DNA from 4 places in the Bacillus sp. NPDC094064 genome. Region 1 is predicted to be linked to each of the others. Evidence: predicted binding sites of a transcription regulator. Region 1 holds the regulator's gene; each other region holds the start of a gene.
The links. The regulator LexA, encoded in region 1, represses DNA repair genes until DNA is damaged. The targets are predictions, from matches to a motif close to CGAACATATGTTCG.
Positions count from the first base shown of each region.

Region 2: ACQKNI_RS01850 (Y-family DNA polymerase) is a predicted target of LexA. The motif match lies at 6,461-6,474, and genes of this name have one in related genera.
Region 3: recA (recombinase RecA) is a predicted target of LexA. The motif match lies at 4,765-4,778, and genes of this name have one in related genera.
Region 4: recN (DNA repair protein RecN) is a predicted target of LexA. The motif match lies at 4,257-4,270, and genes of this name have one in related genera.

Region 1 covers NZ_JBNNUI010000003.1:92,491-100,904, forward strand. Annotated here, with positions in the region: gene phnE (phosphonate ABC transporter, permease protein PhnE) at 1-440, opposite strand, end outside; gene phnC (phosphonate ABC transporter ATP-binding protein) at 437-1,210, opposite strand; gene ACQKNI_RS08300 (phosphate/phosphite/phosphonate ABC transporter substrate-binding protein) at 1,306-2,244, opposite strand; gene ACQKNI_RS08305 (bifunctional metallophosphatase/5'-nucleotidase) at 2,424-4,013, shown strand; gene ACQKNI_RS08310 (DUF896 domain-containing protein) at 4,056-4,295, opposite strand; gene ACQKNI_RS08315 (YneB family resolvase-like protein) at 4,341-4,997, opposite strand; gene lexA (transcriptional repressor LexA) at 5,139-5,759, shown strand; gene ACQKNI_RS08325 (DUF4097 family beta strand repeat-containing protein) at 5,856-6,659, opposite strand; gene ACQKNI_RS08330 (DUF1700 domain-containing protein) at 6,660-7,202, opposite strand; gene ACQKNI_RS08335 (PadR family transcriptional regulator) at 7,195-7,518, opposite strand; gene ACQKNI_RS08340 (ABC transporter ATP-binding protein) at 7,747-8,414, opposite strand, start outside.
Region 2 covers NZ_JBNNUI010000001.1:343,245-351,658, reverse strand. Annotated here, with positions in the region: gene ACQKNI_RS01865 (immune inhibitor A domain-containing protein) at 1-1,736, opposite strand, end outside; gene ppsA (phosphoenolpyruvate synthase) at 2,075-4,684, opposite strand; gene ACQKNI_RS01855 (YolD-like family protein) at 4,815-5,156, opposite strand; gene ACQKNI_RS01850 (Y-family DNA polymerase) at 5,153-6,418, opposite strand; gene ACQKNI_RS01845 (YxeA family protein) at 6,614-6,979, shown strand; gene ACQKNI_RS01840 (glutamate decarboxylase) at 7,217-8,414, opposite strand, start outside.
Region 3 covers NZ_JBNNUI010000003.1:202,539-210,952, forward strand. Annotated here, with positions in the region: gene ACQKNI_RS08795 (dipeptidase) at 1-237, opposite strand, end outside; gene spoVS (stage V sporulation protein SpoVS) at 260-520, opposite strand; gene ACQKNI_RS08805 (TIGR00282 family metallophosphoesterase) at 670-1,464, opposite strand; gene rny (ribonuclease Y) at 1,619-3,181, opposite strand; gene recA (recombinase RecA) at 3,663-4,694, opposite strand; gene cinA (competence/damage-inducible protein CinA) at 4,839-6,077, opposite strand; gene pgsA (CDP-diacylglycerol--glycerol-3-phosphate 3-phosphatidyltransferase) at 6,098-6,676, opposite strand; gene ACQKNI_RS08830 (helix-turn-helix domain-containing protein) at 6,740-7,681, opposite strand; gene ACQKNI_RS08835 (DUF3388 domain-containing protein) at 7,703-8,414, opposite strand, start outside.
Region 4 covers NZ_JBNNUI010000009.1:147,921-156,334, forward strand. Annotated here, with positions in the region: gene ispA ((2E,6E)-farnesyl diphosphate synthase) at 1-494, shown strand, start outside; gene dxs (1-deoxy-D-xylulose-5-phosphate synthase) at 795-2,687, shown strand; gene ACQKNI_RS20245 (TlyA family RNA methyltransferase) at 2,691-3,530, shown strand; gene argR (arginine repressor ArgR) at 3,673-4,122, shown strand; gene recN (DNA repair protein RecN) at 4,390-6,129, shown strand; gene spoIVB (SpoIVB peptidase) at 6,248-7,546, shown strand; gene spo0A (sporulation transcription factor Spo0A) at 7,835-8,414, shown strand, end outside.

The sequences.
Region 1 (8,414 bases):
AGAGCTAAAATGCCTGGAAGTGGTCCTATTCCAAAAATCGCCACAAAAATAGCAGCTAATAGTAAGTCTGGTATCGTTCGTATAAAATTTAAAATCAAACGAGCTGGACTGTACAAAAACACATTAGTAAATACATTACTTGCCGCAAATAGTGCAAGTGGTATAGCTAAAATTGCTCCTAAAGTCGTCCCAACAATCGCCATACGTATCGTATCTAACATTGCCGTTGTAATTACTTGAAAATAACTCCAATCTGGCGGCACCATTTCCTTCAATAAATCGATCATATTAGGAAAACCAATTACTAGTTTTGAAAATGATGCATCGACCTGGACACTACTTCCCCACAACATTACAATAACGAGAATAACCGTTAGCATATGTTTCAATTTACTCGGCGGCTTCGGTATCGATTTCGAGTACATCGTCACGCCACTCATTTAGCCGCCACCTCTAATAATTCATTTTTCTGAGCTACTTCCCCATATATTTCAGCAAATTTTTCGTCCGTTGCCTCATCTACCAATCCATCAAAAACAATTTCACCCGCGTGTAATCCAATAATACGAGTAGCATATTGCCTAGCTAAATCAATAGAATGCAAGTTTACAATTGTCGTAATTCCAAAATCTTCGTTAATTTTTTTCAAATCATCCAGCACTTGCTTTGTTGTAAGTGGGTCTAACGATGCAACAGGTTCATCCGCCAATATAATTTTCGCTTCTTGCGCCAATGCTCTAGCTATCGATACACGTTGCTGTTGTCCTCCTGATAATTCATCAGCCCGTGCATATGCCTTCTCCAAAATATTCACTCTTTTTAACGCCTGAAATGCAAGTTCCAAATCTTCTTTTGGAAACAACCCTAACGTTGTGCGCAGTGTCGAATGATATCCAACACGGCCAGCTAATACGTTTTTCAATACCGTTGATCGCTTTACTAGGTTAAAACTTTGAAAAATCATACCAATATCCCGGCGCATACGTCGTAATCCTTTTCCTTTTGCAGCGGTAATAGACTCCCCTTCAATAATGATTTCTCCCTCTGTAATCTCATGAAGGCGATTTACTGATCTAAGGAGTGTAGATTTTCCAGCACCAGACAGTCCTACCATTACAACAAACTCGCCTTTTTGAATTTTTAAACTTATATTATTTAATCCTTTTGTACCATTCGGATACACTTTGGAGACATTCCGAAACTCTATCACACCTATTACCTACTTTCAATATATTATCAGTAACCTAAAAACGGCAAACTAACTGGAACCACACACTTTCCAGTTAGTCGCCATTTCCATATGTATTATTGTGTTTTTACTTTCTTTCCATATTCACGAACGATATCAAATTTACTATCATCAGATTTAACATATCCTTCATGTGAGTATACTTCTTTAATAATTTTGTGACCTTCCTCACTCTTTCCAATTTCAATGAAAGCATCTTGTAATTTCTTACTCCACTCTGCATCTAAATCTGAGCGTACAGAAATTGTATCGTTTGGAATTTTCTCTGTAAATTTCACTATTTTCGTTTGATCAAATATATTCGGATAATCTTTTTTTACAATGTTACGCGCATCTTGGAATACAACAGCCGCATCTACATCACCATTTAAAAGAGCAATAAGAGACTGATCGTGACCTTTTAATGTAACAGGTTTCACATCTTTCAACGGATCAATTCCTTCTTTTAACAGCACCGCTGCCGGCCATACGTACCCTGCTGATGATGTCACATCTTGATAACCAATTTTTTTACCTTTCAAATCTTTTACACTATTGATATTAGAATCTTTCTTAACAACAAATTCAGATTTATAAAAATCTACTAAATCTTTTGTAGGAGCCCCTGTTTCATCCTCTACTCCAAAACGTTGTGCCTGTAAAATTACATTTGCAGCCTTTTTCTCATGTGCTAACACATATGCTGTTGGAGGTAAGAAACCTACATCTACCTGCTTAGATGCCATCGCTTCTACAATTGTATTGTAATTCGTTGAAATACTAACTTTTACCGGAATGTTTAATTTATCACTTAATAACTTTTCTAATGGTTTTGCCTTAGCTTCTAACGTATCTGCATTTTGAGAAGGAACAAATTGAACATTTAACGTCTTTGGTACATACCCTTTTTTTGTGTCTTCACTTTTACTTGCACTTGATTCCTTCGTTCCACAGCCACTTAATAATCCCGCTGCTAGTACAACTGTTGTGCTCATTGCAAAAACTTTTTTCAACATGTTAATGCCTCCATTTTTTGTTGTTATAAAATAACCTTCCATAAACATGAAGAAATATATCACACTTTTTTACAAAAAATTGCCTATTTACATAATTTTTACACACTCTATACATTCACATTAAAATTCTCTTCATATTTTTGATATGATTAACTTAAAGATAACAATAGAAAAGGTGAATGATGTTGAATCAAAATCAAATTGTAACTTTAAACATCTTATTAACGAGTGATATACATGGTACTGTTTATCCAATTCACTACCAAAATAACTCGCAAGCAGAAATTGGTTTAGCTAAAATTTCTACTCTTATAAAAAAAGAACGTTTCCAAAATACAAACGTTCTTTTAATTGATAACGGTGATTTCATACAAGGAACACCATTTACTTATCACTACGCTACATACGAAAAAAATAGGAAAAACCCAATGTCCTTATTGGCCAACCATTTAAGTTACGATGCTGCAGTGATCGGAAATCATGAATTTAATTATGGAATGGATATATTAAATAACGCTGTGGCTACCGCAAACTTTCCGTATCTATCAGCTAATATTTTGGATAAAAATAGAAAAGAACCTTATTTTGGAAAACCCTATATGATACAACATGTCGAATCCAATATAAAGGTTGCTATATTAGGAGTAACGACACATTACATCCCAAACTGGGAACAACCCCTTCATATTCAAGACTTACATTTTGAAGACGCACTTGAAACTACAAAAAAATGGGTTTCTTACATCCATGAACACGAAAAACCAGATTTAGTAGTCGTAGCCTATCACGGAGGATTTGAACGTGATTTACAAACTGGAGAACCTACTGAAGTTTTAACAGGTGAAAATCAAGGATATGCAATGTGTCATGAAATTGAAGGGATAGATATTTTATTAACAGGCCACCAACATCGAGAACTTTCTCAAACTTTGGATAATGGTGTAACTATTTTACAGACTGGATGTAATGGGCAATCAGTTGGAAAAATAACCGTAACCTTTAAAAAAATGGGTCAGACGTGGGTAAAAAAAGAAAGTTATTCAGAATTATTGACGGTACAAGGAATTGAGGCAGATCCAGATGTTCTTTCCTTAGTATCTGATTATGAAGAGAATACACAAAAGTGGCTTGATCAACCTATTGGAATCATTAAGGGGGACATGCAAATTTCAGATGCTATGCAAACTCGTTTACAAGACCATCCATTTATTGAATTTATAAATAAAATACAAATGGATATAGCTAATGTTTCCATTTCTTGTACAAGTTTGTTTCATAATGCATCTCCCGGTTTCCCGGAATATGTAACAATGCGGGACATCGTTTCTAATTACATTTATCCAAATACATTAAAAGTGATTCGTGTAACTGGAGCAGATATAAAAGATGCTCTCGAACTCTCCGCTACCTATTTCATTTTAAATGAGGATGGAAATATAATCGTTAACCCTGCATATATAGAACCAAAGCCTACACACTATAATTATGATATGTGGGAAGGGATTTCATACGTATTAAACATTTCAAAACCAATTGGTGAAAGAGTAGAATCTTTACAGCATAAAGGCACCCCTCTTCATATGGATGGAGAATATGACGTTGTTATGAATAATTATCGTGCAAGTGGTGGTGGAAATTTCTTTATGTTTCAAAATAAGCCAGTAGTAAAAGACATACCTACAGATATGTCTGAACTTATCGCTAACTACATCTTGAAGCATAAAAGGATAGAAGCAACGCAAAATAATAACTGGAAAGTTATTAAATAACGAATTTAACAATTAAAAAAGATGGGCGAATTCGCCCATCTTTTAGTTTAATTTTTCATTATCTTGCTTTTTTAAAGCTTTTAATTTCGTCGGTGTAACATCTGTACCTTCTTCGTTAACAACTTTAATCCCTTTAAGTTCATTTAACATATTTTGACGAAATCCTTTTAAATATTGTTCACGTAGCGATTGACGCTCACGTTGTTCTTCTTCAGTTAAACCTTCAGCTTTTGCTTTTTTCGCTAAGAAGTTAATGCGTTCAACGAGTTCGTGATTAATCATCTCGAATCCCCCTTCTAATCAAAACTGATTATTATCATACAATAGTTACTCTTCTTTATCAAGCAATTGCTTTGTATACTCTACATATCTACGATGTACAGTCGCTTTTGAAACATTATGACCAAATCCACGAAGCGTTGCCGCAATTTCTTCGAAAGTCAGTTCACTTTTGCGTAAACGTACAATTTCTTCAATTGGCACCTCTTTTTTCTCTCGGCCTACGCTTAAATTACGATTTTTTAAATTATTTTCTGGGCGATAGCCTTTTTCTACTGCGCGCTGCATGCCACGTTTAATTTTCAAGTTATGAATCTTTCTTTGATACTCTTCAACAATCCCGATTATATCTAACACCATCGAATCAGAATCCGAAAGCTGTAATTCACCACTATGAGTATGTGTATACACTTTTATTCCCTCTTTATGTAAACAGTGCATTAATGCAATCTTCGCATTCCCTCTACCAAGGCGCGTTTCATCTTGTATAAGTAGCACATCAATTTGTTCATCTCGAATTGTATCCAGCACTTCTAATATACCGTCACGTTCAATGGTATAACCACTAGCCTGCTCTTCAATTACTTTTATAACATTCATTTGATAGCGCTCAGCTAAATGCAATAATTCATCTTTTTGACGTAATAATGATGTTTCCTGTGCTTCTTTTGTTGTACTCACACGTGCATAAATAATTGCATTCATTTTGAACCCCTCTTTCTCGCTATATTTTCCCTCTAGTGTAACATAAATTCGCCTTTTGTTCGAACTTATGTTTGTAGAATGTTTTTTCGCATGTTATACTTATTAATAAGAAAAATGAAAGAAAACGAGGTGTTAGAAAACATGGAAAAGTTAACAAAACGCCAGCAAGACATTCTCGACTTTATTAAGCTAAAAGTACAAGAAAAAGGATATCCACCTTCCGTACGTGAAATCGGTCAAGCAGTCGGCCTCGCTTCTAGTTCTACAGTGCACGGACATTTATCACGACTAGAAGAAAAGGGATATATTCGACGCGATCCAACAAAACCACGAGCAATTGAAATTTTAGGTGACGATCGAATGGATGCAGAAACACAATCTGTTATTCAAGTTCCAATCATCGGAAAAGTTACTGCTGGATTACCAATTACAGCGGTTGAAAGTGTAGAAGATCACTTCCCACTTCCGGCTAGCATTGTTGCTGGAGCAGATCAAGTGTTCATGTTACGTATTTCTGGAGATAGTATGATTGACGCTGGTATATTTGATGGTGATTTAGTTGTTGTTCGCCAACAACAGTCTGCATACAACGGTGAAATTGTAGTGGCTTTAACAGAAGACAACGAAGCAACTGTTAAACGCTTTTATAAAGAAAAAGACCACTTCCGTCTACAACCGGAAAACTCTTCATTAGAACCTATCATTTTAAAACAAGTGTCAGTTATCGGAAAAGTAATTGGTGTATATCGTGATTTACATTAAAAAATAATAAAAGAAGATAATTACCTTATTTATATAGGTAATTATCTTCTTTTTATATTTTGATAGAATTCCATTCAAAAACGCACATATTATTTATTAACGTGTTTCTATAGTAACATCTCCAGCAGCTGTTTTACCGTTAATCTTTGTACTCCCATTACCAATTATTACGTTTCTATTTTCCTCATTAAAAATCGTTACATCTCCAGCAGCACTTTGCCCACTTATAACTGCATTTTGTGGTTTTTCCAATAAAGTAATATCTATGTCTCCAGCGGTTGAACTTGCCTCTAAATCATATTTAGAATCATGGTCAATAATCTCTACATCTCCACTAGCTGTTTTCGCTGTCACTTTCCCTATTACTTTTTCAAAATTCACCTCACCAGCTTTTGTAGATCCCTCCACATTCTTAGCTGTTACATGTTTCAACTCCACTTCTCCAGCAAGTGTCTCCACTCTTACACGGTCACTTTTCACATCACTAATTTCTATTTGTCCAGCGGATGATTTTACTTTTATCTCTTGGTAAAAACGTTCAGGTACAAATATAGTTACTGTAGGCGTTTGAAATCTGAAATTGTAAAATGAAAAATCAAACGAATCACCATTTTCTCTTCCTCCTATAATTTTTAATGCGTCACCCTCTTCAACAATACGAATCTCCTGTTTTCGCACATCCCCTGTTTGCTTTACATAAAAAGAGGAGTCTGGAGATTTTTGGATAACAACATCTCCAGCAGCCAAATCAACTTCTACGTTTTTTAACGCTTCGTTTTTAATAACATCTTCCTTATTTCCCGCCTCGACATTTGCTACTGCTTTTTTATATGTTTGCGAAATCCCTATTACTCCAACAATGATACAAGCGATAGCTACTAACAGTATTTTTTTCATCATCTACTCCCCTTTTATCATTTTGAAGTTCCATATGACATATCGTACGCATAATTTCTTAAACCACTTCGTACTATAATAAGCAATAATACATAACAACAAACCTACTCCAACAAATGTTATACTAACGAAAAGATCTAACCATATAAAAGTGCCCATAAATACTTTTACAATAACGAAAAACGGTGTCACTACACTAGCAATACCACCAACCCAAAAGGAAAATATAAAAGCGATAATTGCAACTAACGGGCCTAACACAATAATAAAATTAAACAAACTAAGTCCAATCGCTGCCATGACAGCTCTTGTCACATTTGAAGTCGACGGATCTTTTTTCATCTCATCAAATCGATACATCGCTAGCAATTCTTTTGCAATTGCTTTCGGAGAACCTAGCCCTTTTATTATTTCCGATTCACTTTTCCCTTCTTCTATTCCGAATTGAAAATGCTCTTCATAATCAAACAAAATATCCTGCCGCTCTTCTTCTGGTAACTTTCTAAGCTGATTCGATAACTCTCTAAGAAACTGTTCTTTATTCATCCCAATTCACCCCTTCAATAATTTCTTGTACACCTTTCGCAAAATCTCGCCACTCTGTTACCAATAGCTTAAGTTGCATCTCCCCTTGCTCTGTTAACTGATAATATTTACGAGGTGGCCCCTCTGTAGACTCTTTTAAGTACGTTTGAAAATATCCCTCTTTCGTTAAACGACGCAATAATGGATACACAGACCCTTCCGATATTAAAAATTTATTTGAGATTTGCTGAACAAGTTCATAACCATAACTATCTTTACGTTTCACAAGTGCCAAAACACATAGTTCTAACACACCTTTTTTAAACTGAACGTTCAATTGCAATCCCCCTTTCTTACCTTAGTACTGTTCAATACACGGTAGCCCTTTTATCCATAATATACCACTTGGTACTATCTATTGCAAGGTACCTATTTATATTTATTTCCTAAATTTAGAAAACGCACAAATAAAAGCCCGAATAAGATCTTGTTATAACTGACCTTTACTCGGGCTTTTATTCGATTCGAACTGTATGAACACAAAACTTCATTCACTCTTGCTCCTCTATGAACCAACTTCCATTTGTGAGCCCAATAAATTTCGAAACACACCTTTCCTCTCCTTAGCCAATTGATTAAATTCACCTTTTTGTACAATTTCACCTTTCCCTAACACAATAACTTGATCTGCGTTGCGTATAGTAGATAAGCGATGTGCAATAACAACGATAGTCATCGTTCCTTTCAATCTTTCTATTGCTGATTGAATTTTCACTTCATTTTCAGTATCTAACGCACTCGTAGCCTCATCTAATACTAAAATCGACGGTTTTCTTAAAATGGCCCTAGCTAATACAAGTCGCTGACGTTCACCACCTGAAAGCCTCACCCCACGATCTCCAATCAACGTATCAAGCCCCTTTGGTAGCATTCGTACAAATTCAGTTGCTGCCGCAAATTCTAATGCAGACCAAATTTGTTCTTCACTTGCATTCGAATCAATCATCAATAAATTTTCTCTTATACTAGCATTAAATAAGAACGGATCTTGTGGTACATAGCTAATAGCTCGCCTTAATGACAATAAATTATCAGTTGTAAGAAGAGTACCATCTATTAATACTTGACCTTTTTCTGGTTGGATTAATCCCATTAACACATCAATTAATGTACTTTTTCCAGCACCAGAATGCCCCACAATGGCCGTCATACTATTTATAGGAATTTGCACAT
Region 2 (8,414 bases), on a different contig from region 1:
TGACCTTTAAATTTACTTAAGTCATATGACTTATCTACCCATTTACCATCTGTTGTGTCTAGACCATTTTTTACATTCTTTTCACCAATTCGATCCACTAACGTTTTCGTACCATCTTCTGTTACTGCATGTACTTCAAGGAAGTCATAATCCGTTTCAATTTCATACAATGATTTGTAATCAAACTTCACATTTGTTGCATTTGTTAAATCGAACACTGGCGTTTCTAATGTTGTATGAAGATTATCGCCTTTTGTACTATAGTAGTATTTCTTACCGAACGCAGGCTGAATACCTTTTACTTCTTTATCTGGTAAGTTAACACGAATCAGCCCAGGACGATTTGATTTCGTTACACTTTGATCTAAGTACGTCGCAAGGCCGATACCGCGGTTTAATTTATCATAGTCAACCTCTACAATATTTGCCCAGTTTCCACCCATGTTCTTTTGAAAGAACTCTTTATTTTGCGGAGAGAAACTCGGTGGCGTTGAACCTGCAATTTTACCAGCCCAGCTGCCACCGCTCATAACAGACCAAGAGTTAATTGGCTCACCTGATCCGGAATATTTCGTATCATACTCATCTGGAAGACCTAGATCATGGCCAAATTCATGTGCGAATACACCAACTGCTCCGTCTTCTGGCTCAATTGTGTAGTCGTATGCTGCCATTTTACCGCCCCAGTTATCAACTTTTGCTTTTGTTCCTTCAATTGGATATGGTGATCCAAGGTTCCAACGATGTGACCAAATTGCGTCATCACCTAGTCTACCACCGCCTCCATCTTGCCCAACTCCAGCGTGAATGACCATTAAATGATCAATAAGACCATCTGGTTCGTTTTTATTGCCATCTCCATTATTGTCATATTGATCGTATTGGTCAAATTCAGATAAATCAATACCACTTTCTACAGCTGCATTTAATGCCTCTTTTACAAAATCACGAGGTCCTTTTGGTCCTTTATTATCATGACCGCCATCGCCAGCATCTGCACCATAATCTGCTGCTTTACCAGGAACTGTCAACCACTTTGTCACTGTCCCATCGACTGAATAGCTGCCACCAGATTGCTCTTCATAATATTGTTTAAATGTTGGGATTTTTGAACCATCAAAGAGTGTAAACGGCTCATCACCAAATAACATTTTTTGATAATGTTCTGGATTAAAATCGTTTGAATACATATAACCTGGTACTTGATCAATATTGTTATGCTTAAAGTCATCAAACTCTACTAGCAATACGAGAACTTTATCTTTACGAACATCACCGTTATATTGTTTTTGCTTCGCTGAAGTAGTTGGTACTTTGCCGTTTAATCCCCCTTTAACCGGCTCTTGTCCAGTTACCGGGCCACTAGCAGGTTGATCTGCTTTTTCTTTCTCATCTGCTTTTGCATCTTTAACTTTTTTCAAAAAGTCAGCAGCTTCTCTTGTAACACTGTCCCCCGCTGCTGGTTCTTTTCCAGCATTTTCGCCTTTTTTCTTCTCTACATATTTTTCAACAGCTTTTAATGTGTCTTCTTTCGACGTAGATTCACTAATTACACCGCGTTTCTTGAGCGCATCTGCTAAACGCTCCTCTTGAATTAAATTTTCATCAATTGGACTTAAAGATCCTACATTAGACGGCGTTGCCGCATAAACAGATTGACCCCCAACCCCAAATGTGCAACTAAGCACAGCTGCCGCCGCAAGCGTAGACAGCACTTTAAAAGGCTTTTTCTTCATCCCTATTCCTCCCCAATATTGAATATGTTCCAACTTTTATATAATAAAGAATATTCTGACATTACACAATACATTGTCTTAATTTGTAATATTTTTGAAAATATTCTTTGTTTTAGATTGATATACATTCTAATTCATCAATGTTTTTAACGCTTACTTCTTGCATGTGAATTCGAATCGTGGCATGTATAATTTCTTCTACGACAGGGACATTCAAAGAAATCCAATTTATATGCTCATTTTGATTTTCAGTTTCAGGTAATAGTAGCTAGCTTAAAAACATAAAAAGATCGTCCACTATATTTAGCGGACGATCTTTTTATTTATCTAAAGCACAACTACAATATCTCAATATACCCTTCTGTTCCATGTACTCGTATTCGTTGCCCATCTTTTATTAATTTTGTAGCATTCTCTACCCCAACAACTGCTGGTAATCCGTACTCACGTGCAATAACTGCCCCATGCGTCATAAGTCCACCGACTTCAGTGACTAATCCTTTTATAGATACAAATAATGGTGTCCAGCCAGGGTCAGTAAAAGCAGTAACTAATATATCTCCCTCTTCTAAATTCGCATCTTCCATGTTTAAAATAACACGAGCTCTTCCCTCTATAACACCTGAAGAAACAGGCAGACCTACAATCGCGTCAGCTGGGAGGTTTTCTCGTTTATATTTACCTGTAATGATTTCTCCATCAGACGTCATTACACGCGGAGGCGTTAGTTTTTCATATAATTTGTAATCATTTTTTTGCTTATGAATAAGCTCATAATCCAGTTTATTCGTGCGAACGACTTCGTGAAGTTCTTCAAAAGTTAGGTAGTATATATCATCGACTTCATGAATGACACCGCTTTGCACAAGTTGCTCAGCTTCTTTCAGTAACGCCTGCTTATATATGAAATAACGATTAATCATGCCGTATTTCGGGTATTCACGATAACCGATGAAATTCCGGATGTTACGAATCATACGCTTCGTCTCTTCCACTTTTTGTTTACCATCCGGCAAGTGCTGCAATCGATCTACTAGCTCTTCTTCTTTTTCCGTAGCTTCCTGCAGCCCTTCTTCAAATTTCCGTTTACTAGCACCCGCTTCAAAGTCTCTTATATTATTTAAAATCATTGGGATAATTGTAATTGGCTGTTCACTCCAGCGCGTTTTCGTAATATCGATTTCTCCGCTACATCTCATTCCGTATTTATTCAGAAAATCATTCATCGCATCTCGGGCCTTTTCTCCGCCTTCAAACTGAACGAGTTCATCTAAAAAGCTACTATCTTTTACGTGCTGTAAATATGCAATGACCTTTGGATAAGGGCGAATCACATCTGCAACATCCATTAATGCTAAACCCATTTCTGACGTAATATTATGTTGTACCGATTGTGAAAGTGTGTCTGCTGCATTTTTTTCACCTAGCCATTGCTCCATCTTTTCATTAATCCATGAAGAAGCATTCATACCTGCCATAATGACAGCCGTACTTTGCGGGCTAAACAATATCTTTTGTAATTGTTGCTGGATATCTTCTAAAATAAAATGAAATACAGCCGATCCGGATTTCATTTTAATATTTCGTTTTAACTCTTCGATCGATACTTGACTATTCTTTATTAAATCCGTAACGATTGCCGAATTGTTTTCGATTTGTGGTTGCGAACTTGCAGATCGCACACTTTTACTAACACTCTTTTCTTTTTCATCATCCGGTAACAATGTAATAAAACCATCTCGCTCGATTACAGTCGTTAATGCATCTCTGATGAGCGGATCTGATTTTCCTAAAGTGTTTATTAAGAAATCTCTGCTAGCAGTTGAAGCTAATTTTTGTGTAGCATCAACAAACAGCCTTCCTCCTGCTTTACGCATAGGGGCACGAGTTGTTAACAGGAAAAAAGACAATCCCAGTGGTTTCATCGCATCCGTCATCATTTGTTGGTGACCAACTGATATATAAACGTGATTTTCCCCATCATTTGCTTCTGGAATTGGATATAGAGTCGTAATTGGCCTACTTTGGACTATATAAAATGTATCATCAACTAAGCACCATTCAATATCTTGCGGACAATCAAAATAAGCTTCGATCTGTCTTCCGATACGTGCGAGTTGTAAAATTTGTTGATCCGTAAGTGTTTGAACATTTTGCTGATTAGAAGCAATTTGCTTCGTCTCTATTCCGCCTTCTTTCCGTCCATACATAGCTATTTTTTTAGTTGCAATCATCTTTCCAGCGATTTCGCCCTCTTTTACTTTATAATTATCGGCAGAGACGAGTCCTGAGACTAGCGCCTCACCAAGTCCAAAACTGGCATCGATTGATAACACCTTTCGGCTAGAAGTAATCGGATCAGCAGTAAATAAAATTCCCGACGCCTCCGGGAATACCATCCTTTGGACGACAACACTTATAGAAACTTGACTATGATCAAAACCGTTTTGCATGCGGTATATAACCGCTCGATCTGTAAATAAAGAAGCCCAACATTTTTTAATATGTTGTAAGATAGCTTCTTTTCCAATCACATTTAAATACGTATCTTGTTGACCTGCAAACGAGGCATGTGGTAAATCTTCAGCAGTCGCACTCGAACGTACTGCATAAGCATGCTCATCGCCAAAACGTGAGAGATAATGAGTAACTGCTTTCTCAACATCAAAAGGAATGTCTACTGCCATAATGACTTCTCTAATCTTCCTGCTAATTTCACCAACTTGAACTCGGTCTTCACTTTTCAACTTCGTTAGCTGTTGCAACAAAGTTTGGAATGTTTCATTTTGTTCGATGGCCTTTTCATATCCTACCGTTGTAACACAAAAACCTTCTGGCACTTGTATCCCTCGCATGTTTGATAACGCCCCTAAATTCAATCCTTTTCCACCGACGAGTGAAAGCTGCACCTTTTCTATTTCCTGAAAATCGAGAACGAAAGAACTCATGTAACATCTCTCCTTATTTTGCATGTGTTCTTGATTGTAGCAGTAGTAAATGAGAAGAAACAGTCTATTTTGAACGTTATTTACGTGGTATAATTAAGTTAGGAAGAGATCATCACTTCTATTCCCTCCTCTAATTCACTTCAATCACATCAAAAAACTTAAAAATCCGTTCATTACAAAAAGCATCTGTACAAGTAACCGTCTCATTTATTGGATTTATATCAACTACTGTTATGTAATTTTTATATAAATAACCATCTTTATAATATGTAAGTAAAATCTCTTCTTCACCTAAAAATGAAGTTAATAACTTATTTTCCAGCACCTCTTTTGCATCTTGCGTTAAGATTGGACGCTGGGCTTTCGTTTGCTCCTGTATCATTTCTTTAATCACTGCAAACTGTTCTGGCATGCTGGCAAACGGTTGCCACTTTACCATCCCTCTTCCTTTTGGCATGTTAGCATTCTTCACGATTTGTGCCCTCCTAATAATGTGTTTCTATATCTTGCTGTTGCGACGCTTGTGTAGGAAATCCCTCGTAAAATACTGTTCTTACCAAATCGTGTTCGAATTTCATCCATAACTTTCGTTAATCTCACTTCTTTTTCTCTTTGTACAATGTTATCGAAAAGTGAAATTTGCTCTTCTCCTTCATTTATTAAATTTGTTAACGAAATACTTATCGATCGAATCGGCTCCCCTTTATACCGCTCGTATAAAAAATATGTACAAACATTATAAATATCCATCGTTAAATTTGTTGCTCTGTTTAACGTATGTGCCTTTTTTATTCCCCCGCCGTATTCCTTGCTATATCCAACTGAAAAATGAATTGTTTGTGCGCATTTCTTTTCTCGTCTCAACCTGTAACAAACTTCTTCTATGTGCTCTAGTAAAATAACGATAAACTCTTCTATCGAATAATCACGTAATAATATTTGGCTTTTCGCTATAGATGTTGTTGCCGGAACATACTTTTCTGCTATTCTGCTAAAATCAATCCCGTTACTGTGTAAATGCAATTCTTCTCCTATTACACCAAACGACTGCTTTAAATATTTCAAAGGGTACTGCGCTAACTCCCCTATTGTATGTATACCTTTTCGGTTCAATTTCATTTCCGTTTTATACGATATACCCCAAAATTTACTGAGCGGTCTAATGCTCCATAACTTCTCGGGTATATCGTCATACGTCCACTGCGCAATTCCATCCCTATTCTTTTTTGCTTCCACATCCATCGCTACTTTACTCAATAATAAATTCGGACCAATACCAATCGTACTTTCAATCCGTGTACGTTCATATATTTCTCGCTTGAACTTTAATGCGAACTCGCGCGGATTATTTGCAAACAAATGAATACTTGCAGTCATATCCATGAAAAATTCATCAATACTATATTGATGAAAATCTTCCGGCGCGACATACTGCAAAGCTAAACCAGTTATGAAAGTTGAACACTTCATATACGTATGCATAATTGGATTCACAATAATAATATCTGGTCGCTTCGGTATTTCGTACAATCTTGCCATCTTCCTGATCCCTAACGCTTTTAATGGCGGTGTTGCTGCTAACACAATTGATCCGCTCTGATTCACATCTCCTACAACGGCCAATTTTGTATAACGTGGATCCAGTCCTTTTTTAATACATGATACGCTCGCATAAAAGCTACGAAGATCTACACATAGAATAATACGATTCGGTAAAAGAAAATAATCATACAAGGTAATCACTCCTAATAAAAGAACGTTTGTTCTCATTATATACGAACTCTTGTTCTTTTTAAAGGGATTTCCATGAAAATTTTGGTTAAAATAACCTTAAAATTCTTTTTAAGAAAATCTTAAGAAAATCTCCCTTTATTCATAAGAATTTTTTTCTATACTGAAACATGTAAATGAACAAAAGGAGAAATAATCATGAAGAAATTTGTAATTTGCATAATAGGAATAGGCCTCCCTATATACTTACTACCTTTCATATTACGCGGGGATTTAGACAGATTTAATCCGATTGCTGAAGAAAAAAATGTATACGCCGTTGCGAAGGGATATGGCGTTCCAGATTACCATCATAAAGGAAGAGCTATGTACTCACTAAAAGGTGTTGATGAATTAAGGAATGAGAAAGAATATACAGTAGGAACGAACACTCCTAATGATTTTATAAGAAAAACTTACTTGAAAATTCATGTAAAAGGTAAGTATGTGTATTCTTACGACGTTATTTCTGAAAAGGACATACCGGAGAAAATAAGAGGACAATTGAAAATAGTAGATAACTAAAAGAGCCTACTCGTATGAGCTGGCTCTTTTAGTTTATTTTATAATGTTACTTTTCCCATAAGCTAAAAATTCTATTACCCATTTTCATATTTTTTGAATCAATAGGTGGAATCTCTCCGTCTATTTATCAGATCGAGTGCTTAATCTGTTCCCCAAACCGATAATTGATATAAACTTTTCTTCTATATAAAGCATATTCTTATTGGTCGACTTAATGACTATGGGATCTGTCCCCATTTAGTGATGAAACCCATTATCACATTTCGTATCATGTGGCATAGGCCCGTCCAGGGAATCCAGAAAGGCAACGGCCTGTTTGAGGTTCATCAAAAATAAATGCGCGAGATCCATTGATAATCCATTTCGAACCACAACGCGCATAATCGTCACCTCTTCCATATCTGGAGGCAATGGATAAGCGGGTACTTGCCAGCCGAACACACGCAATTGTCGAGATAAATCATAAAGATTCCAGTTTAATGTGTAACCATCTTTCAGTCGCCAAGCGAAAACCGGAATATCCGAACCATCGGACAAAAGTTCGAACGGTTCCATCTTCTGAATCGCCTTACTAAGAAAAAGAGCGACTTTCTGAGAAGCCCTCTGGACATCATAGTACCCACTTTTCCCCAAACGTAAGTAATTGTAATATTGCAGGAGCACTTGTGCACCAGGACGTGAGAAATTCAGAGCAAAAGTCGGCATATTTCCGCCCAAATAGGAGACGCGGAAGATTAGATCCTCAGGGAGATCTTCAGCTTCCCGCCAAATTATCCAACCCAATCCAGGGTAGACTAATCCATACTTATGTCCGGATACATTGATAGACTTCACCCTCGGTAATTGAAAATCCCAGACTAAATCTGGTTGAAGAAACGGTGCTATAAATCCCCCCGAAGCCGCATCCACATGCATGGGAATATCGAGGCCCGTCCTCTCCTGTAAATCGTCCAACGCTTTCGCAATGGCGGCAACCGGTTCGTAAAGTCCGGTATAAGTCTCACCGAGAATCGGTACTACACCAATCGTATTTTCATCCACGACAGCGAGGACCCCCTGAGGATCCAATTGGGGATGCTCTGGGCTAACCTTCACATAGCGTGGTTCAACCTCCCAATAGTTCGCGAATTTTTCCCAAACGACTTGAACAGCAGAACTAAACACAATATTGGGACGATCCACCGGCTTCCCTTCGCTTTTGCGTGCGTTTTGCCAGCGTCTCTTTAACGCAAGCCCCCCGAGCATACATGCTTCCGACGATCCAGTTGTTGAAACACCCATAGTCGTAGTGGGGGTGGGCGAATGCCAGAGGTTGGCTAAAATGCGGACACACCGCTCCTCAATTTCGGCTGTCTGTGGATATTCATCCTTGTCAATCATGTTCTTGTCGAATGATTTGGCATATAATTGCTCTGCGGCAGGCTCCATCCATGTG
Region 3 (8,414 bases), 110 kb from region 1:
TATCATTTGTAATGCGGCTTCAAAACGCTTTTCATATGCTACTGTTTCGGGTACATATACAGCAAAACATTGTATACTTCCTTTTCTTTTCTTTAATTGTTCAAAAGTAATATGTAATTGTGAATCATTTCGAAAGTCTTTCTTTCCCTTTGCACTCCAGAGCTGAAAGAGCACATCACAATGAGCATCAAAAATTTTCATTTCCATTCCTCCATTATAAAAACAACCTGTTTGCATACTGCAAACAGGTTGTTTAAACTTAACGAGGTTCTACAATTAATTTTATTGCTGTACGCTCTTCCCCATCAATCATAATATCTGTGAACGCTGGGATACAAATCAGGTCCAAACCACTAGGCGCTACAAATCCTCTTGCAATTGCTACTGCCTTTACCGCTTGGTTCAATGCACCTGCACCAATGGCTTGAATTTCTGCTGTTCCGCGTTCGCGAATAACACCTGCAAGTGCACCAGCTACAGAATTAGGGACCGACGTTGCTTTAACTTTTAATATTTCCATTCCGCGTTTCCTCCTCGTTTCTATAAAAAGTATTAGCAATTATTTCACTTTAACTTATATTCACGAGGAATGACGCGTATTCCTGCTAAATTTCTGTAATTTTTCTAAAAAATTAAAAAATAATAACTTTTCTAATTTTTACCTAGAAATTACTCAAAAAATGGTTGATCATCATTAATTAAGATACGCTCAATTTTTTTAGCTTTTCCTGTATTAGGATCCACATCAATTAGCACCGCACTTAATTGTGTTCTACCATTTGTCACTTCAAATCGTACCGGTAAGTTTGTTAAAAACTTCTTCAATACCGCTTCTCGGTCCATACCTAAAATTCCATCGTACGGTCCTGTCATACCAACATCTGTAATGTATGCCGTTCCGCTTGGTAAAATGCGATTATCTGCTGTAGGAACATGCGTATGTGTACCTACTACCGCTGTAGCACGACCATCTACATACCAACCTAACGCTTGTTTTTCACTTGTAGTTTCCGCATGAAAATCAATAAAGATAATATTCGTACGTTTTTTTGCAATGTTAATTAATTCATCCACTTTACGGAATGGGCAATCAATTGGAGGAAGGAATGTACGTCCTTGTAAGTTAATAACTGCCACTTCTGTTCCATTACAGTTCACAAAAATAAGCCCTTTTCCTGGAGTTCCTTCTGGGAAGTTAGCTGGTCTTGCAAGATATTTTGCATCATCAATAAATTCAAATACTTCACGGTTATCCCAAGCGTGGTTTCCAAGTGTAACCGCTTGTGCCCCGCATTCTAAAAAGTTTCGATATATTTTTTCCGTAATTCCACGTCCACCTGCTGCATTTTCTCCATTAATAATGGTTACTGTAGGTGTATATTTCTTCTTTAATGCCGGTACGTATTGTTGAATCATACCTCTACCAGGAGATCCTACTACATCCCCAACGAATAATATTCTCATATGTCTTACCCTTCCTATGTACTACATTTTTTATTACTATAGCTTCAAGTAATTCCCTTACAATATATGTATTATAAGTTTGTTTCACTTGTATGCTAATTTCCTTTATTTTAACCAATTCCAACACAAAAAAATAAAGTGGTGTTTCACCACTTTATTTTGCGTATTCCACTGCACGTGTTTCACGAATAACAGTTACTTTAATATGTCCTGGGTAATCCAGTTCATTTTCAATACGTTTTCGAATATCACGAGCTAAACGATGAGCTTCTAAGTCATCGATTGTATCTGGTTTTACCAGAATACGAACTTCACGTCCCGCTTGAATTGCGAAAGATTTTTCTACGCCTTCATAAGACTCTGAAATTTCTTCTAACTTTTCAAGACGACGAATGTAGTTCTCAAGCGTTTCACTACGAGCTCCTGGTCTTGCAGCTGATAATGCATCTGCTGCTGCAACTAAAACTGCAATGATAGAAGTTGGTTCTGTGTCCCCATGGTGAGATGCGATACTGTTTATTACAACCGGATGCTCTTTATACTTCGTTGCGAGTTCGACACCAATTTCAACGTGGCTACCTTCTACTTCATGGTCAATCGCTTTTCCGATATCATGTAATAGACCAGCACGTCTTGCTAGTTTTTCATCCTCGCCAAGCTCCGCTGCCATAAGTCCAGTTAAATATGCAACTTCCATAGAGTGTTTTAAGACGTTTTGACCGTAACTTGTACGGTATTTTAAACGACCTAAAATCTTAATTAAATCTGGATGTAATCCGTGAACACCCACTTCAAACGTTGTTTGCTCCCCGACTTCGCGAATATACTCGTCCACTTCACGTCTTGATTTTTCGACCATCTCTTCAATACGCGCTGGGTGAATACGTCCGTCCTGTACAAGTTTATCAAGAGCGATACGAGCTGTTTCACGACGAATTGGGTCGAATCCAGAAAGGATAACCGCTTCTGGTGTATCATCAATAATAAGGTCAATACCTGTTAACGTTTCTAACGTACGAATATTACGACCTTCACGTCCGATAATACGTCCCTTCATTTCGTCATTTGGAAGATTTACAACCGAAACGGTTGTTTCAGCAACATGATCAGCTGCACATCTCTGCATTGCAAGAGATAAGATTTCTTTTGCTTTCTTATCCGCTTCTTCTTTCGCACGAACTTCACTTTCTTTTACCATTACGGCAATTTCATGAGAAACTTCACTTTCTACTTTACCAAGAATAATTGCTTTCGCTTGTTCGCGTGTCAGATTGGAAATGCGCTCTAATTCTGTTTGTTGCTTTTGAACTAACTCTCCCACTTTGCTTTCCAACTCTTCAATCTGTTGTTGTCTCGCTACAAGAGAATCCTCTTTCTTTTCTAACTGTAGCTCGCGTTTATCGAGCGTTTCGTCTTTACGATCAAGGTTCTCTTCTTTTTGCATTAAACGATTTTCTTGTTTTTGTAATTCGCTTCTACGGTCACGAATTTCTAATTCAGCTTCTGTACGAAGTGTATGAATTTCATCCTTTGCTTCTAAAAGCGCTTCTTTCTTAAGTGCTTCAGCCTCACGATTCGCTTCGTCTAGAATACGTTTCGCTTCATTAGCTGCACCATTAATCTTCGCTTCAGCAATAGACTTTCGAACAAAAAAGCCAACAACTGCACCGACTGTTGCAAGCAAAATGGAGATGAGTATCCAAACTGTACTACTCATGATTTCACCTCCCCTTGCTATGAATGAAAAAAGACTGTCGGCATGTACATTGAATACCAACATACAGCAAAGACCGTCGTCCCACTTTTTTAAGGGACTTTCTTCATTTCACAATTAAAATGTCATATTATTATTTCGGCAAGATTTAAGTCTTACTCCGAATATTACTTCTCTTCTTGAGAAGAGTGTTTCGTATATAAGAAAAAATATACATTCTCATTGTATCTATCGCAATTTTCATTGTCAAGCGTTGTCTACTTTTACTTTCTTTACCTTCAGCCCTAATTCATATATGAATTTAAAAAGCAGACAGCATATTATCCTGGAAAACCTTAGTAAATTCCAGTTTATTCATATAAAACATGCATATATTCCTCTTTACACATAGCCTTTTAAGCAGATTAAATATTTTCTCTCCAACGATATACAACGCTTTCATAATAATTAAAAATAAAAGACACGATCCCGTGTCTTTTATTTTTTAATCTTGAAGATTTAAATCTTCCGTGTCTTCCACACCAGAGTCTTCACCAATTCCGTGATGATCACGAACAAAGAAGGCAATTTCCTCTCTTAAATCCGTATTCTCTTTTAAGAATTGCTTCGAGTTTTCACGACCTTGCCCTAAACGCTCTTCATTATAAGAGTACCAAGCACCACTCTTTTGAACGATATCAAGTTCAGACGCCATATCTAAGATTTCACCTTCTCTTGAAATACCTTCTCCGTACATAATATCAACTTCAGCAACACGGAATGGTGGTGCTACTTTATTCTTAACTACTTTTACTTTCGTTTTATTACCAACGATGTCGTTACCTTGCTTTAATTGCTCCGCACGACGTACTTCAAGACGAACAGTTGAATAGAATTTCAACGCACGACCACCTGGAGTTGTTTCTGGGTTTCCGAACATAACCCCAACTTTTTCACGAATTTGGTTAATAAAGATTGCGATTGTTTTTGATTTGTTGATTGCACCTGAAAGTTTACGAAGTGCTTGTGACATTAAACGAGCTTGTAAACCTACGTGTGAGTCACCCATGTCTCCTTCGATCTCAGCTTTCGGTACAAGAGCTGCTACAGAGTCAATTACGATAATATCAACCGCACCACTGCGTACAAGTGCTTCAGCAATTTCTAATCCTTGCTCCCCTGTATCAGGTTGTGATAATAGTAACTCATCGATGTTAACACCTAATTTTTGTGCATATACAGGATCCATTGCATGCTCCGCATCAATGAACGCCGCTTGTCCACCTTGACGCTGTACTTCTGCGATTGCGTGTAATGAAACTGTTGTTTTACCTGAACTTTCAGGTCCGTAAATTTCAATAATACGACCGCGTGGGTATCCGCCTACCCCTAGTGCCACATCAAGTGCTAAAGAACCGCTGGAAATTGTAGAAATTCTACGTTCCGCTTGTTCTCCTAATTTCATAATTGAACCTTTACCGAATTGCTTCTCTATTTGTTTTAACGCCATATCTAACGCCGCTTGACGATCACTCATTCAAAATTCCTCCTTAACTGAATTGCTAATCTTATTATACCTATTTTCAATTCAATTTGCCAGCAAAAATCGAACGTTTATTCGATTTTTTTATTTTCCATTAAATAAAACTAAATTTAACCATTAAAAAAAGCTAGAAGAAACTTACATCTCTTCTAGCTTTTTATATAAATGATAAAATCCATATTTTACTGAGCGTTCCCTAATTTGTTGACGACTTCCACTTAAATTAAGAGGAAAGACTATAGTTCGTTCATCCTTAATCGCCAACCCAACAAATACCGTTCCCGGCTCTTTATGTTCTGAAGCGTCCGGTCCTGCTACCCCAGTGAAACTAATTCCGATATCTGCTTTTAATAATCCTTTAACATTTTCAGCAAGATAACGAGCACACTCTTTACTAACTGCACCATCAGTACTTAACACTTCTTCAGGCACATGTAAAACATGTTGCTTCACATCATTATGATAACAAATGACACCGCCTTTAAACACAGAAGACACACCAGCACTTTCTGTTACTTGATTACCGAAGAGACCACCTGTTAAACTTTCAGCACAAGCTAGAGTTAATTCTTTTTTCTTCAATAACTCTATTGCCTTATAATGCAGAAATTCTTGATCATATCCGTAGAAAAATTCTCCTACTCTTTCTAAAATCAAATCTTCCATATGCTGAATGAGTTTCTCCGCTTCATCAGCACTTTGATGTTTGGCAGTTAAACGTAGTGTCACTTCCCCATCATTTGCGAGTGGGGCAATTGTCGGGTTCGTTTGTCCATCAATTAAATCTTGGACTTTCACCTCTAATTGGGACTCCCCGATCCCAAAGAAGCGAAGCACACGAGAATAAATGTTTTCCCCTGTTGTAAAGGTACGTAAAAAAGGCTCTACATAACTTACATACATCGGCTTCATTTCTTTTGGTGGTCCTGGTAATAAAATATAAACTTTTCCGTTCTTATTTAACCCCATACCAGGCGCCATACCGTGATCGTTCGCAAATACAGTTGCTCCATTCAAAACGAGCGCCTGTTTTTTATTATTCTCCGTGAACTCACGACCTGTACGCTTAAAATAATCACTTATCGATGCTAATGCCTTTTCATCATATACAAGCTTTTCCCCTAAGCTAGACGCTATTGTTTCTTTCGTCAAATCATCTTTTGTCGGCCCTAATCCACCTGTGAAAATGAGCATATCCGCACGCTCTTCCGCAACTTCAATTGCCTTTTGTAATCGATTGTTATTATCACCAACTACAGTATGGTAGTACACGTTAATTCCAATTGAAGCTAACTTTTCAGATAAAAACTGGGCATTTGTATTTGCAATTTGTCCAAGTAACAATTCAGTTCCAACCGCAATAATCTCAGCATTCATCCCAATTCCCCCATAAACTTCTATTTTGAGTTTACAAAAGCAGCTCTATTTTTCCAGAAATAATCCCATCCTGAAATAACAGTAAAGAATAATGCAATCCATATAAAGATATCAGCAACTGGAATATGGATTAAATTTAAAGGGACATCGTGTAATAAATATGCTGCAATCGCGATAATTTGTGTCCAAGTCTTAATTTTCCCTAGCTGATTTGCCGCAACTACTTCTCCTGTTCCCGCAAGTACAAGGCGTAAACCTGTTACTGCAAACTCACGGCTTATAATTACGATAACAATCCAAGCTGGTACATATTGCATCTCTACTAACGTAATAAGTGCCGCTGAAACAAGTAATTTATCCGCTAACGGGTCAAGAAATTTCCCTAAATTCGTGACAAGATTATACTTTCTTGCGTAATGTCCATCAATCCAATCTGTAGCTGAAGCAACAATAAAGATAAGTGCTCCTACTAAATGTTGAATTGGTAAATCGACATCACCAATTGTGTATGAACCCCAGTTAAAGGGTGCTAACATAATTACCATAAAAATTGGGATTAAGAAGATTCTAGATATTGTAATTTTATTTGGTAAATTCACAGCTATTCCTCCATCATATCAAAAACATTTGTTCATTGAAAAAAGTCATCGAAGCGATGACTGTTATTGTGCAGGTTGTTCTATCCCTAGATTTTTAATCAAGAATTTTTGATGATAGTTCTCTTCCGGATTCAACGGGAATGTAACAACTTGGCCATTCAATTTAAATTCAACATTCGGTGCACTTCCTATATTAAGGTTTACCTCTTTCGCTGTTGATAAATCATATTTTTGCGTCTGGCCTTCCTCTATTGTACCACTAAAGATATCATTTCCTGCCTCATTTTTAATACCTACGTAACTTGCGCCTTTTGTTGTAATTTCTAGTTCTAACGTTTTATTATTACGGATTTCCAAAGTAGATTCCTTCCCAGTTGTCCCAACTACTTTTATCTCTTGTTGTCCAGTTGGTTGTACTGGTTGTTCCTCTTTCTTTGGTTCTTCTTTTTTCGGTTCTTCTTTTTTCGGCTCTTCTTTCTTTGGTTCCTCTTTTTTCGGCTCTTCCGCTTTCGCTTCTTCTTTCTTCGTATCTAACGGAGAGTTTTCCGCTTTTTTAACTTCAATTTTCTCGCTTTGAGCACTCGGAACTTTCTCATCATCTTTTCCAGTTAACGCTTGAAACACAAACCAAATTACCACTCCACATGCGATTACTAACAGAGCCACTAAAATTTTCGGCATATGATCTGCAATTGGCCATGATGAAGATTTTTGCATTGTTTCTTGTGTTTTTTGTCCAGTTGATACTTGTGGGACTTCACGCTTTTCAGATTGTGGAATCGTACTCTGATATTCTACAAGCAGTTCCTCTCCATTTAATCCAACCGCATCTGCGTATTGTTTAATGAATGCACGCGCATAAAAAGCTCCCGGCAATACATCATAATTGCCTTCTTCAATCGCTATTAAATGGCGTTTTTGAATTTTTGTAATCTCATGCAGCTGATCAATAGACAAGCCTTTCGCTTCTCTTGCTTCATTCAGCTTTTGTCCTAATTCTGTCACTACTAACACCTCAATATTTCTTTAAAAGTCGAACATAGAGAAATTATTTTGCGTACCTTGCTCAATTTCATCTACTAAATTATATTGAATTTCTTCATCATAATCGTTACGTAACTCGATAATATAATCAAAATCATCCAATGTGTATTCTGACTGACTCACAAATACATCCGGATGCTCCACAACTTTTGTTGCAGGCAATCTCATAATTTCACGAACAAGCTGCCAATGTCTTTCATTTGCACGCTTTGTTGACACAATTCCATCTAGGATGAAAATATTGTCATCGCTATACTCATCTTCAATCAATTGACTACGAACAGTTTGCTTAATAAGAGTAGATGATACAAATAACCATCTTTTATTTGCGCAAACACTTGCGGCAACAATGGATTCTGTTTTTCCAACACGAGGCATTCCTCGTATCCCAATTAGTTTATGACCTTCTTTTTTCATTATCTCAGCCATAAAGTCAACAAGTAATCCTAATTCATCACGCACAAATCGAAATGTTTTCTTATCATCTGCATCCCGTTGTATATACCTGCCATGTCTAACCGCTAGCTTATCTCTTAGCTTTGGCGGACGATATTTCGTTACCGTTATATTATCCATCGTATTTAAAATTGATTCAAGTCTAGAGATTTGCTCTTGATTATCACACATAAGGAGTAGACCACGTCGTGCATTATCCACACCATTAATTGTGACAATATTAATGCCGAGCATACCG
Region 4 (8,414 bases), on a different contig from region 1:
AAATCTCTGCTGAAAAAAAAGTAAGACTTGTACTTGAACTTGCAAAGGCAGCAGGACCAGAAGGAATGGTTGGCGGACAAGTGGCAGATATGGAAGCCGAAGGGAAACAGCTTACGATTGATGAGTTGGAGTACATCCATAAGCATAAGACAGGGAAACTGCTTGAGTTTGCTGTACTGGCAGGAGCGATACTTGCTGATGCCACAGAAGAGCAAGAAAAAAACTTGCTTACGTTTGCAAAATATATCGGCCTAGCTTTCCAAATTCGAGATGATATTTTAGATGTAGAAGGAACCGAGGAAGAGATTGGAAAACCGATTGGTAGTGATGTTTCAAATGAAAAGAGTACATATACAACGTTATTTACTGTAGATAGAGCAAAAGATATTTTAGAAGAAACAATTGCAAAAGCAAAAGATGCGATTAGCTCCTTGCAATTACAAGATGAATATCTAGTATCCATTTGTGATTTGATTGCAAAACGTAATAACTAATATAACAGCGTTTTCATTTGTTGAGTCATTTATCATTTTATGATATAAATGTAGGAAAAGGTTTTTCTTTTCTTGTTATTGGCAAAAATATATGTAGATTACATTGCCGTTATCACTTCGTGTTAGCGGCTATTTTTTTCATCGCCGAAAGAAATATGGTTTATAATAGGATTAGGGTACAATAGACTGGTGAATAGCAAAACGAGATAAAAAATAGAAAAGAGAATTTCTTGTGTTGTGTAAATCTTTTTATAGTATTTGACATGTTGACAGATTATGAAATGAAAGTGAGTGATCCATGTGGATCTAACGCAAATTCAAAACCCTAGTTTTTTGAAAGATATGTCTATCAGTGAACTAGAGGGATTGAGTGAGGATATTCGTAAGTTTTTAATTGAAGAGCTCTCTCAAACAGGTGGACATATTGCACCTAATTTAGGTGTAGTAGAACTCACAATTGCTCTGCATAAATTATTTGATAGTCCGAAAGATAAATTTTTATGGGACGTAGGACATCAATCCTATGTACATAAGATTTTAACAGGACGTGCGAAAGAATTCGGTACATTAAGACAATATCAAGGCTTATGTGGCTTCCCAAAACGCTGTGAAAGTGAGCATGATGTATGGGAAACTGGTCATAGCTCGACATCTTTATCCGCTGCAATGGGAATGGCTCTAGCACGTGACTTAAAGAAAACGGAAGAATACGTTATACCAATTATTGGAGATGGTGCTTTAACAGGCGGAATGGCTTTAGAGGCATTGAATCATATTGGACATGAAAAAACAGACATGATTGTTATTTTGAATGACAATGAAATGTCAATTGCACCAAACGTTGGTGCGCTTCATAATGTACTTGGCCGTCTACGTACTGCAGGGAAATATCACTGGGTAAAAGATGAACTAGAGTATATATTGAAAAAAATCCCAGCGGTTGGCGGGAAAGTGGCTGCGACAGCAGAGAAAATAAAAGATAGTCTTAAATATCTACTAGTATCAGGCGTCTTTTTCGAAGAGTTAGGCTTTACATATTTAGGACCAGTCGATGGGCATGATTATGAAAAGTTATTCGAAACGTTGCAATATGCAAAGAAAACAAAAGGCCCAGTGCTTGTTCATGTTATTACGAAAAAAGGAAAAGGTTATAAACCGGCTGAGAGTGACGTTATTGGAACTTGGCATGGAACAGGACCGTATAAAATTGAATCAGGTGACTTCGTTAAACCGAAAGAAGTTGCACCAGCATGGAGTGCTGTCGTTAGTGAAACAGTACTTAAGTTAGCGAGAGAAGATGAACGTATCGTTGCAATTACTCCTGCAATGCCTGTGGGATCAAAACTTGAGAAATTCCAAAAAGAATTCCCAAATCGTATGATTGATGTAGGTATTGCAGAACAGCACGCCACAACAATGGCAGCAGGTATGGCAACGCAAGGAATGAAGCCATTCTTAGCAATTTATTCAACATTTTTACAAAGAGCATATGACCAAGTTGTTCATGATATATGCCGCCAAAATTTAAATGTTTTCATCGGAATCGATCGCTCTGGTTTAGTAGGAGCAGATGGTGAAACGCATCAAGGTGTATTTGACATCTCATTCTTACGCCACTTGCCGAATATGGTAATTATGATGCCAAAAGATGAAAATGAAGGGCAACATTTAGTATATACAGCGATGCAATATGAAGATGGTCCGATCGCATTACGCTATGCACGCGGTAATGGACTTGGCGTTCCTATGGATGAAAAATTAAAGGCGATTCCAATCGGCACATGGGAAACGTTAAAAGAAGGCACACAAGCAGCTATTTTAACATTTGGTACGACAATTCCAATGGCAATGGAAGCGGCGGAGCGTCTTGAAAAGGCGGGAGTTTCAGTGAAAGTAGTGAACGCTCGTTTTATTAAACCAATGGATGAAGCATATTTACATGATCTCTTAGGGAAGAATATACCGATATTAACGATTGAAGAAGCTTGTTTAATCGGTGGTTTTGGAACAGGGGTAGTTGAATTTGCGTCTGAGAACGGATACCATAGTACATTAATTGAACGAATGGGTATTCCAGATCGTTTCATAGAGCACGGTAGTGTAACAAAATTATTAGAAGAAATTGGTTTAACGACAGATGCAGTTGTAGACCGTATTCATACAATGATTCCATCAAAACAAAAAAGGGCGTAACAAATGAGTGTAAAAAAAGAAAGAGTAGATGTACTATTAGTAGAGCGAGGACTTATAGAAACGCGTGAGAAAGCGAAACGAGCTATTATGGCCGGACTCGTATATGCGAACGAGATGAGACTTGATAAGCCAGGAGAGAAAATCCCACAAGATACAGAAATTACGGTGAAGGGACAAGTTATGCCGTATGTAAGCCGTGGTGGTTATAAACTTGAAAAGGCATTAGAGACATTCCATCTTGATTTACAAGATAAAGTTATGATAGATATTGGTTCATCAACTGGTGGCTTTACAGATTGCGCGCTTCAAAATGGAGCGAAATTATCTTATGCATTAGATGTAGGATATAATCAACTTGCGTGGAAATTACGTCAAGATGAGCGTGTTGTCGTAATGGAGCGCACAAATTTCCGTTACGTGACACCAGCAGACTTAGAACGTGGTTTACCGCAATTTGCTAGTATCGATGTTTCATTTATATCATTAAAGCTTATACTGCCTGTTTTAAAAACGATGCTTATGCCTAATGGTGATGTAGCGGCGTTAATTAAACCGCAGTTTGAAGCTGGAAGAGAGCAAGTTGGGAAAAAAGGCATCGTTCGCGATAGAAAAGTACATGAAGCTGTCGTAGAAATGATTGTCGATTTTGCTTTAAAAGAAGGCTATAATGTGGAAGGCTTAACATTCTCGCCGATTACGGGTGGGGATGGTAATATTGAATTTTTAATTCATCTGAAATGGCATGGTGAACGTGAGAATGGCGAAAATCATTCTCCGGTTTCAGTTGAGCAAGTTGTTACAGAAGCGCATGACGTTCTAAAACAAAAAGGAAAAGGGGAATAACATATGTTGTTCCTCTTTTTGTTGTAATTGTATAATGATTGTAAAAACAATTGTGTACAAGTAACGAATTATACGTTAACATAAATAAGTGAAGTATACCAATGTTTAAACTATGGTAAGAGATAGTGTGAGGTGCAAATGTATGAATAAAGGTCAGCGCCATATTAAAATCAGGGAAATTATTGCGAACAAAGAAATTGAAACACAAGATGAATTAGTTGATATTTTACGTAATGAGGGATTTAATGTAACGCAAGCGACAGTATCGCGCGATATTAAAGAGCTGCACTTAGTGAAAGTGCCATTACATGATGGTCGCTATAAATATAGCTTGCCAGCAGATCAACGATTTAACCCGTTACAAAAATTAAAACGAAATCTAGTGGATTCATTTGTAAAATTAGACACGGCAGGACATATGCTTGTGCTAAAAACATTGCCTGGTAACGCTCATTCACTTGGGGCACTTATTGATCATTTAGAGTGGGATGAGATCATCGGAACCATTTGTGGTGATGATACTTGCTTAATTATTTGCCGTACACCTGACGACACAGGTGTTGTCTCTGATCGTTTCTTAAATATGCTGTAACAAAAAAATCTTGTTTACTTTCCCCTGTAAAGTGGAAAGTAAACAGGATATTTTTATGGATTAAAAATATGTATTTTCAATTGCAATATAATATTTTGTTTGAATAAAGTTAGAAAATAGGTGGATTGACCCGTAAAACAAATGTTTGGTACAATGGAGCGGGTTAGAAAAGTAATGTATACATACAAACATATAGTATGACTATTTGAATAAAGAACTGAGAAAAGCCCTAATAGGGGATTAGTTTATAACGAGGTGAATGGGGCATTGTTATCGGAATTATCGATTAGAAACTTTGCTATTATTGAGGCATTAAATATTTCTTTCCAAAAAGGTTTAACGGTTTTAAGTGGAGAAACAGGAGCCGGAAAATCGATTATTATTGATGCGATTAGCTTGCTTGTAGGTGGCCGTGGTTCAGCAGAATTTGTTCGATACGGAACAGAAAAGGCTGAGATAGAGGGGCTATTTTATGTAGAAGATGATAAGCATCCGTGTATTGAAAAGGCAGAAGAGTTGGATATAGAAATAGAAGATGGCATGATTATTTTGAAGCGAGACATCGCTTCAAACGGAAAGAGTGTATGTCGTGTAAATGGGAAACTGGTTACACTTAGTATATTAAAAGAAATTGGGAAAACGCTTGTTGATATTCATGGACAGCATGAGACACAAGATTTAATGAATGAAGAGCGTCATCTGTTTATGCTCGATCATTTTGATGGAGAGCGTATTGTTAAACAATTGGATATATATCAAAATGTATACGCTGACTACGAGAAATTAAAAAAACAATTGAAATCGTTAAGTGAAAATGAACAACAAATGGCACATCGCTTAGATTTAATTCAATTCCAGCATGAGGAAATTCGTAAGGCTGATTTAAAAATGGATGAAGAAAATGAATTAACCGAGGAACGATTACAAATTTCTAATTTTGAAAAGATTTATAAAGCGTTAGGTGATGCGTATCGTTCGTTAAGTGCTGACGGACAAGGATTAGATAATGTAAGAAGCGCAATGGGACAAATGGAGAGTATTACACATTTAGATGAAGTGTACCAGGAAAACCATGATTCGATTGCAAATAGCTATTATTTATTAGAAGAAGTTGCGTATCAACTTAGAGAAAAGCTCGATATGATGGAATATGATCCGAATCGCCTAGATGAAATTGAGACACGTTTAAATGAAATTCGTATGCTAAAGAGAAAATATGGAAATACTGTAGAAGAGATTTTAGCGTATGCTGATAAAATTGAACAAGAAATTTTTACAATTGAAAATAAAGATGTTCATATTGAAACGACGAAGAAACAGTTAAAGGAATTAGAAAGTGTTATTCTGCAAGAAGCAACGTTGTTAAGTAATATGCGTCATGAGCTTGCAGAGCATCTTACAAATGCCATTCATCAGGAATTAAAAGAATTATATATGGAAAAAACGAAATTTGAAGTGAGAATCATGAAGAGAGAAGGAAATGCAGAAGAACCTCTTGTGGAAGGTACACCAATAAGACTGACAGCGGATGGTTATGATCATGTGGAGTTTTATATTTCAACGAACCCAGGTGAACCGCTAAAACCACTTTCAAAGGTCGCTTCTGGTGGAGAGTTATCTCGTATTATTTTAGCTTTAAAAAGTATTTTTTCTAAGCATCAAGGTGTTGCGTCTGTTATTTTTGATGAAGTGGATACGGGTGTGAGTGGTCGAGTTGCACAGGCTATTGCAGAGAAAATTTATCGTGTATCAGTAAACTCGCAAGTACTTTGTATTACGCACTTACCTCAAGTAGCTTCAATGGCGGATTCACATTTATTTATTCGAAAACAGGTAGCAAATGATCGGACAATTACATCAGTTACCGTTTTAACTATGGAGGATAAAGTAACAGAAATAGCTCGAATGATTTCTGGTGTGGAAATTACGGATTTAACGACAGAACATGCGAAAGAGTTGCTTACGCAAGCGCATCATTTTAAACAGACAGCAGAGGCTATCCAGTAATGGATAGCTTTTTTTCTCAAATGACGATTTCTTAATTCTTCCGGTTATAAATAAAGCACTGCAAGGAGAGATTAAAAAGTGAAGCCGATAGGCTGAATGTGGGGTAGGAGCGAGGAGAGTGAACAAATTGAAATTAGAAAGATTTCGCAAAATAATAGGTCTTTGTCTCCTTGTTTCTTTAGTTTGTATTGGATGTTTTAAACCGCTTCGGACGTTTATTTCATCACCGAAACAACTTGTTATTTTTGAAGGGCAACAATCAGAAATAGCTTCATTACCAGTTTTTCAAGCTTCATCTACAAATCGTCATGTGTTTACAGTGAGTTCAAATGAACAAAAACAAGGACTTATGGTAAATTCTCATCAAAATGGTGAAGCAGATATGGTGTTTCAACTTGCTGGTTTTCCAGTGAAAAAAGTAAATGTGAAAGTGCTGAAAGATTTTAAAGTGATTCCAGGTGGACAATCGATTGGTGTGAAATTAAACACAAAAGGTGTACTAGTTGTAGGCCATCATTTAATTCAAACTGAAAAAGGTAAAATATCTCCTGGTGAAACAGCAGGTGTGCAAATTGGAGATATGATTACTGAAATTAATGGTAAAACAATTGAAAGAATGAGTGATGTAGCACCATTTGTTCATAGTAGTGGTGAAACAGGTGAGCCGCTTAATCTTGTTTTGTTACGAGATGGAAAATACATTCGCACGAAGTTAACACCACAAAAAGATAGTGGTGAATCGTCTTATCGTATTGGCTTATATATTCGAGATTCGGCAGCTGGAATCGGAACGATGACATTTGTTCACCCAGATTCTATGAAATACGGGGCGCTTGGTCATGTTATTTCTGATAATGATACAAAGAAACCGATTCAAGTTGAAGATGGGCAAATTATGCGTTCAACAGTTACATCAATTGAAAGAGGAAGTCATGGGAATCCAGGAGAGAAATTAGCAAGATTCTCGCCAGATCGTGAAGTGATTGGTAATATTACAATAAACAGTCCATTTGGTATTTTTGGGAAGTTAAATACGAATATGACAAACGGCATAATGGATAAAGCAATGCCTATTGCATTATCAAATCAAGTAAAAGAAGGTCCAGCAAAGATTTTAACAGTTATTGATCAAGATAAAGTGGAATCGTTTGATATTGAAGTTGTTAGTACAGTGCCACAAAAATTTCCAGCTACAAAGGGTATGGTTATCAAAGTAACAGATAAACGTTTATTAGCGAAAACGGGTGGTATCGTACAAGGAATGAGTGGAAGTCCAATCGTACAAGACGGGAAAGTAATTGGTGCAGTTACACATGTATTTGTAAATGATCCAACGTCAGGGTACGGTGTTCATATTGAATGGATGTTACATGAGGCTGGAATTAATATTTATGATCAAGAAAAAAAAGCGAGCTAATTTATTAATTAGCTCGCTTTTCTGTTCAAAAATTCGTTGAAATTTTGTAAAAGCTCCGCAAGAGGTGTTTTTTGTTGTAAAATAAAAGAAAAGGGTTGAACGTTTCGTTGTATTTCTATGATGGAATGTGTTGTGAAAGGGAAAAAATGAACGATAAACATATTTTTTTGTGATTTTATCGGAAAGTAACAAACTTTAAAAGGGAATTTTCACACAATTGTCGAACAATTCATGTAGCCTAGAAGGATACACATGTCGGAGAATCGATTCGGTAAGGGAGGAAAAGCTGTGGAGAAAATTAAAGTATGTCTTGTGGATGATAATAAAGAATTAGTATCAATGCTAGAGAGTTATGTTGCTGCTCAAGATGATATGGAAGTAATCGGAACTGCTTATAATGGACAAGAGTGTTTAAACTTATTAAAAGACAGGCAGCCTGATGTGCTCGTATTAGACATTATTATGCCACATCTAGATGGTTTAGCTGTACTAGAGAAAATGCGCCATATCGAAAGGCTAAGACAACCTAGCGTAATTATGTTAACAGCATTTGGACAAGAAGATGTGACGAAAAAAGCAGTTGATTTAGGTGCTTCATATTTCATATTAAAACCATTTGATATGGAGAATTTAACAAGTCATATTCGTCAAGTGAGTGGTAAGGTAAACGCTACCATTAAACGTCCATTGCCATCTTTCCGATCAGCGACAACAGTAGATGGAAAACCGAAAAACTTAGATGCGAGTATTACGAGTATCATTCATGAAATTGGTGTACCTGCTCATATTAAAGGGTATATGTATTTACGAGAAGCAATCTCTATGGTATACAATGACATCGAATTATTAGGATCTATTACGAAAGTAT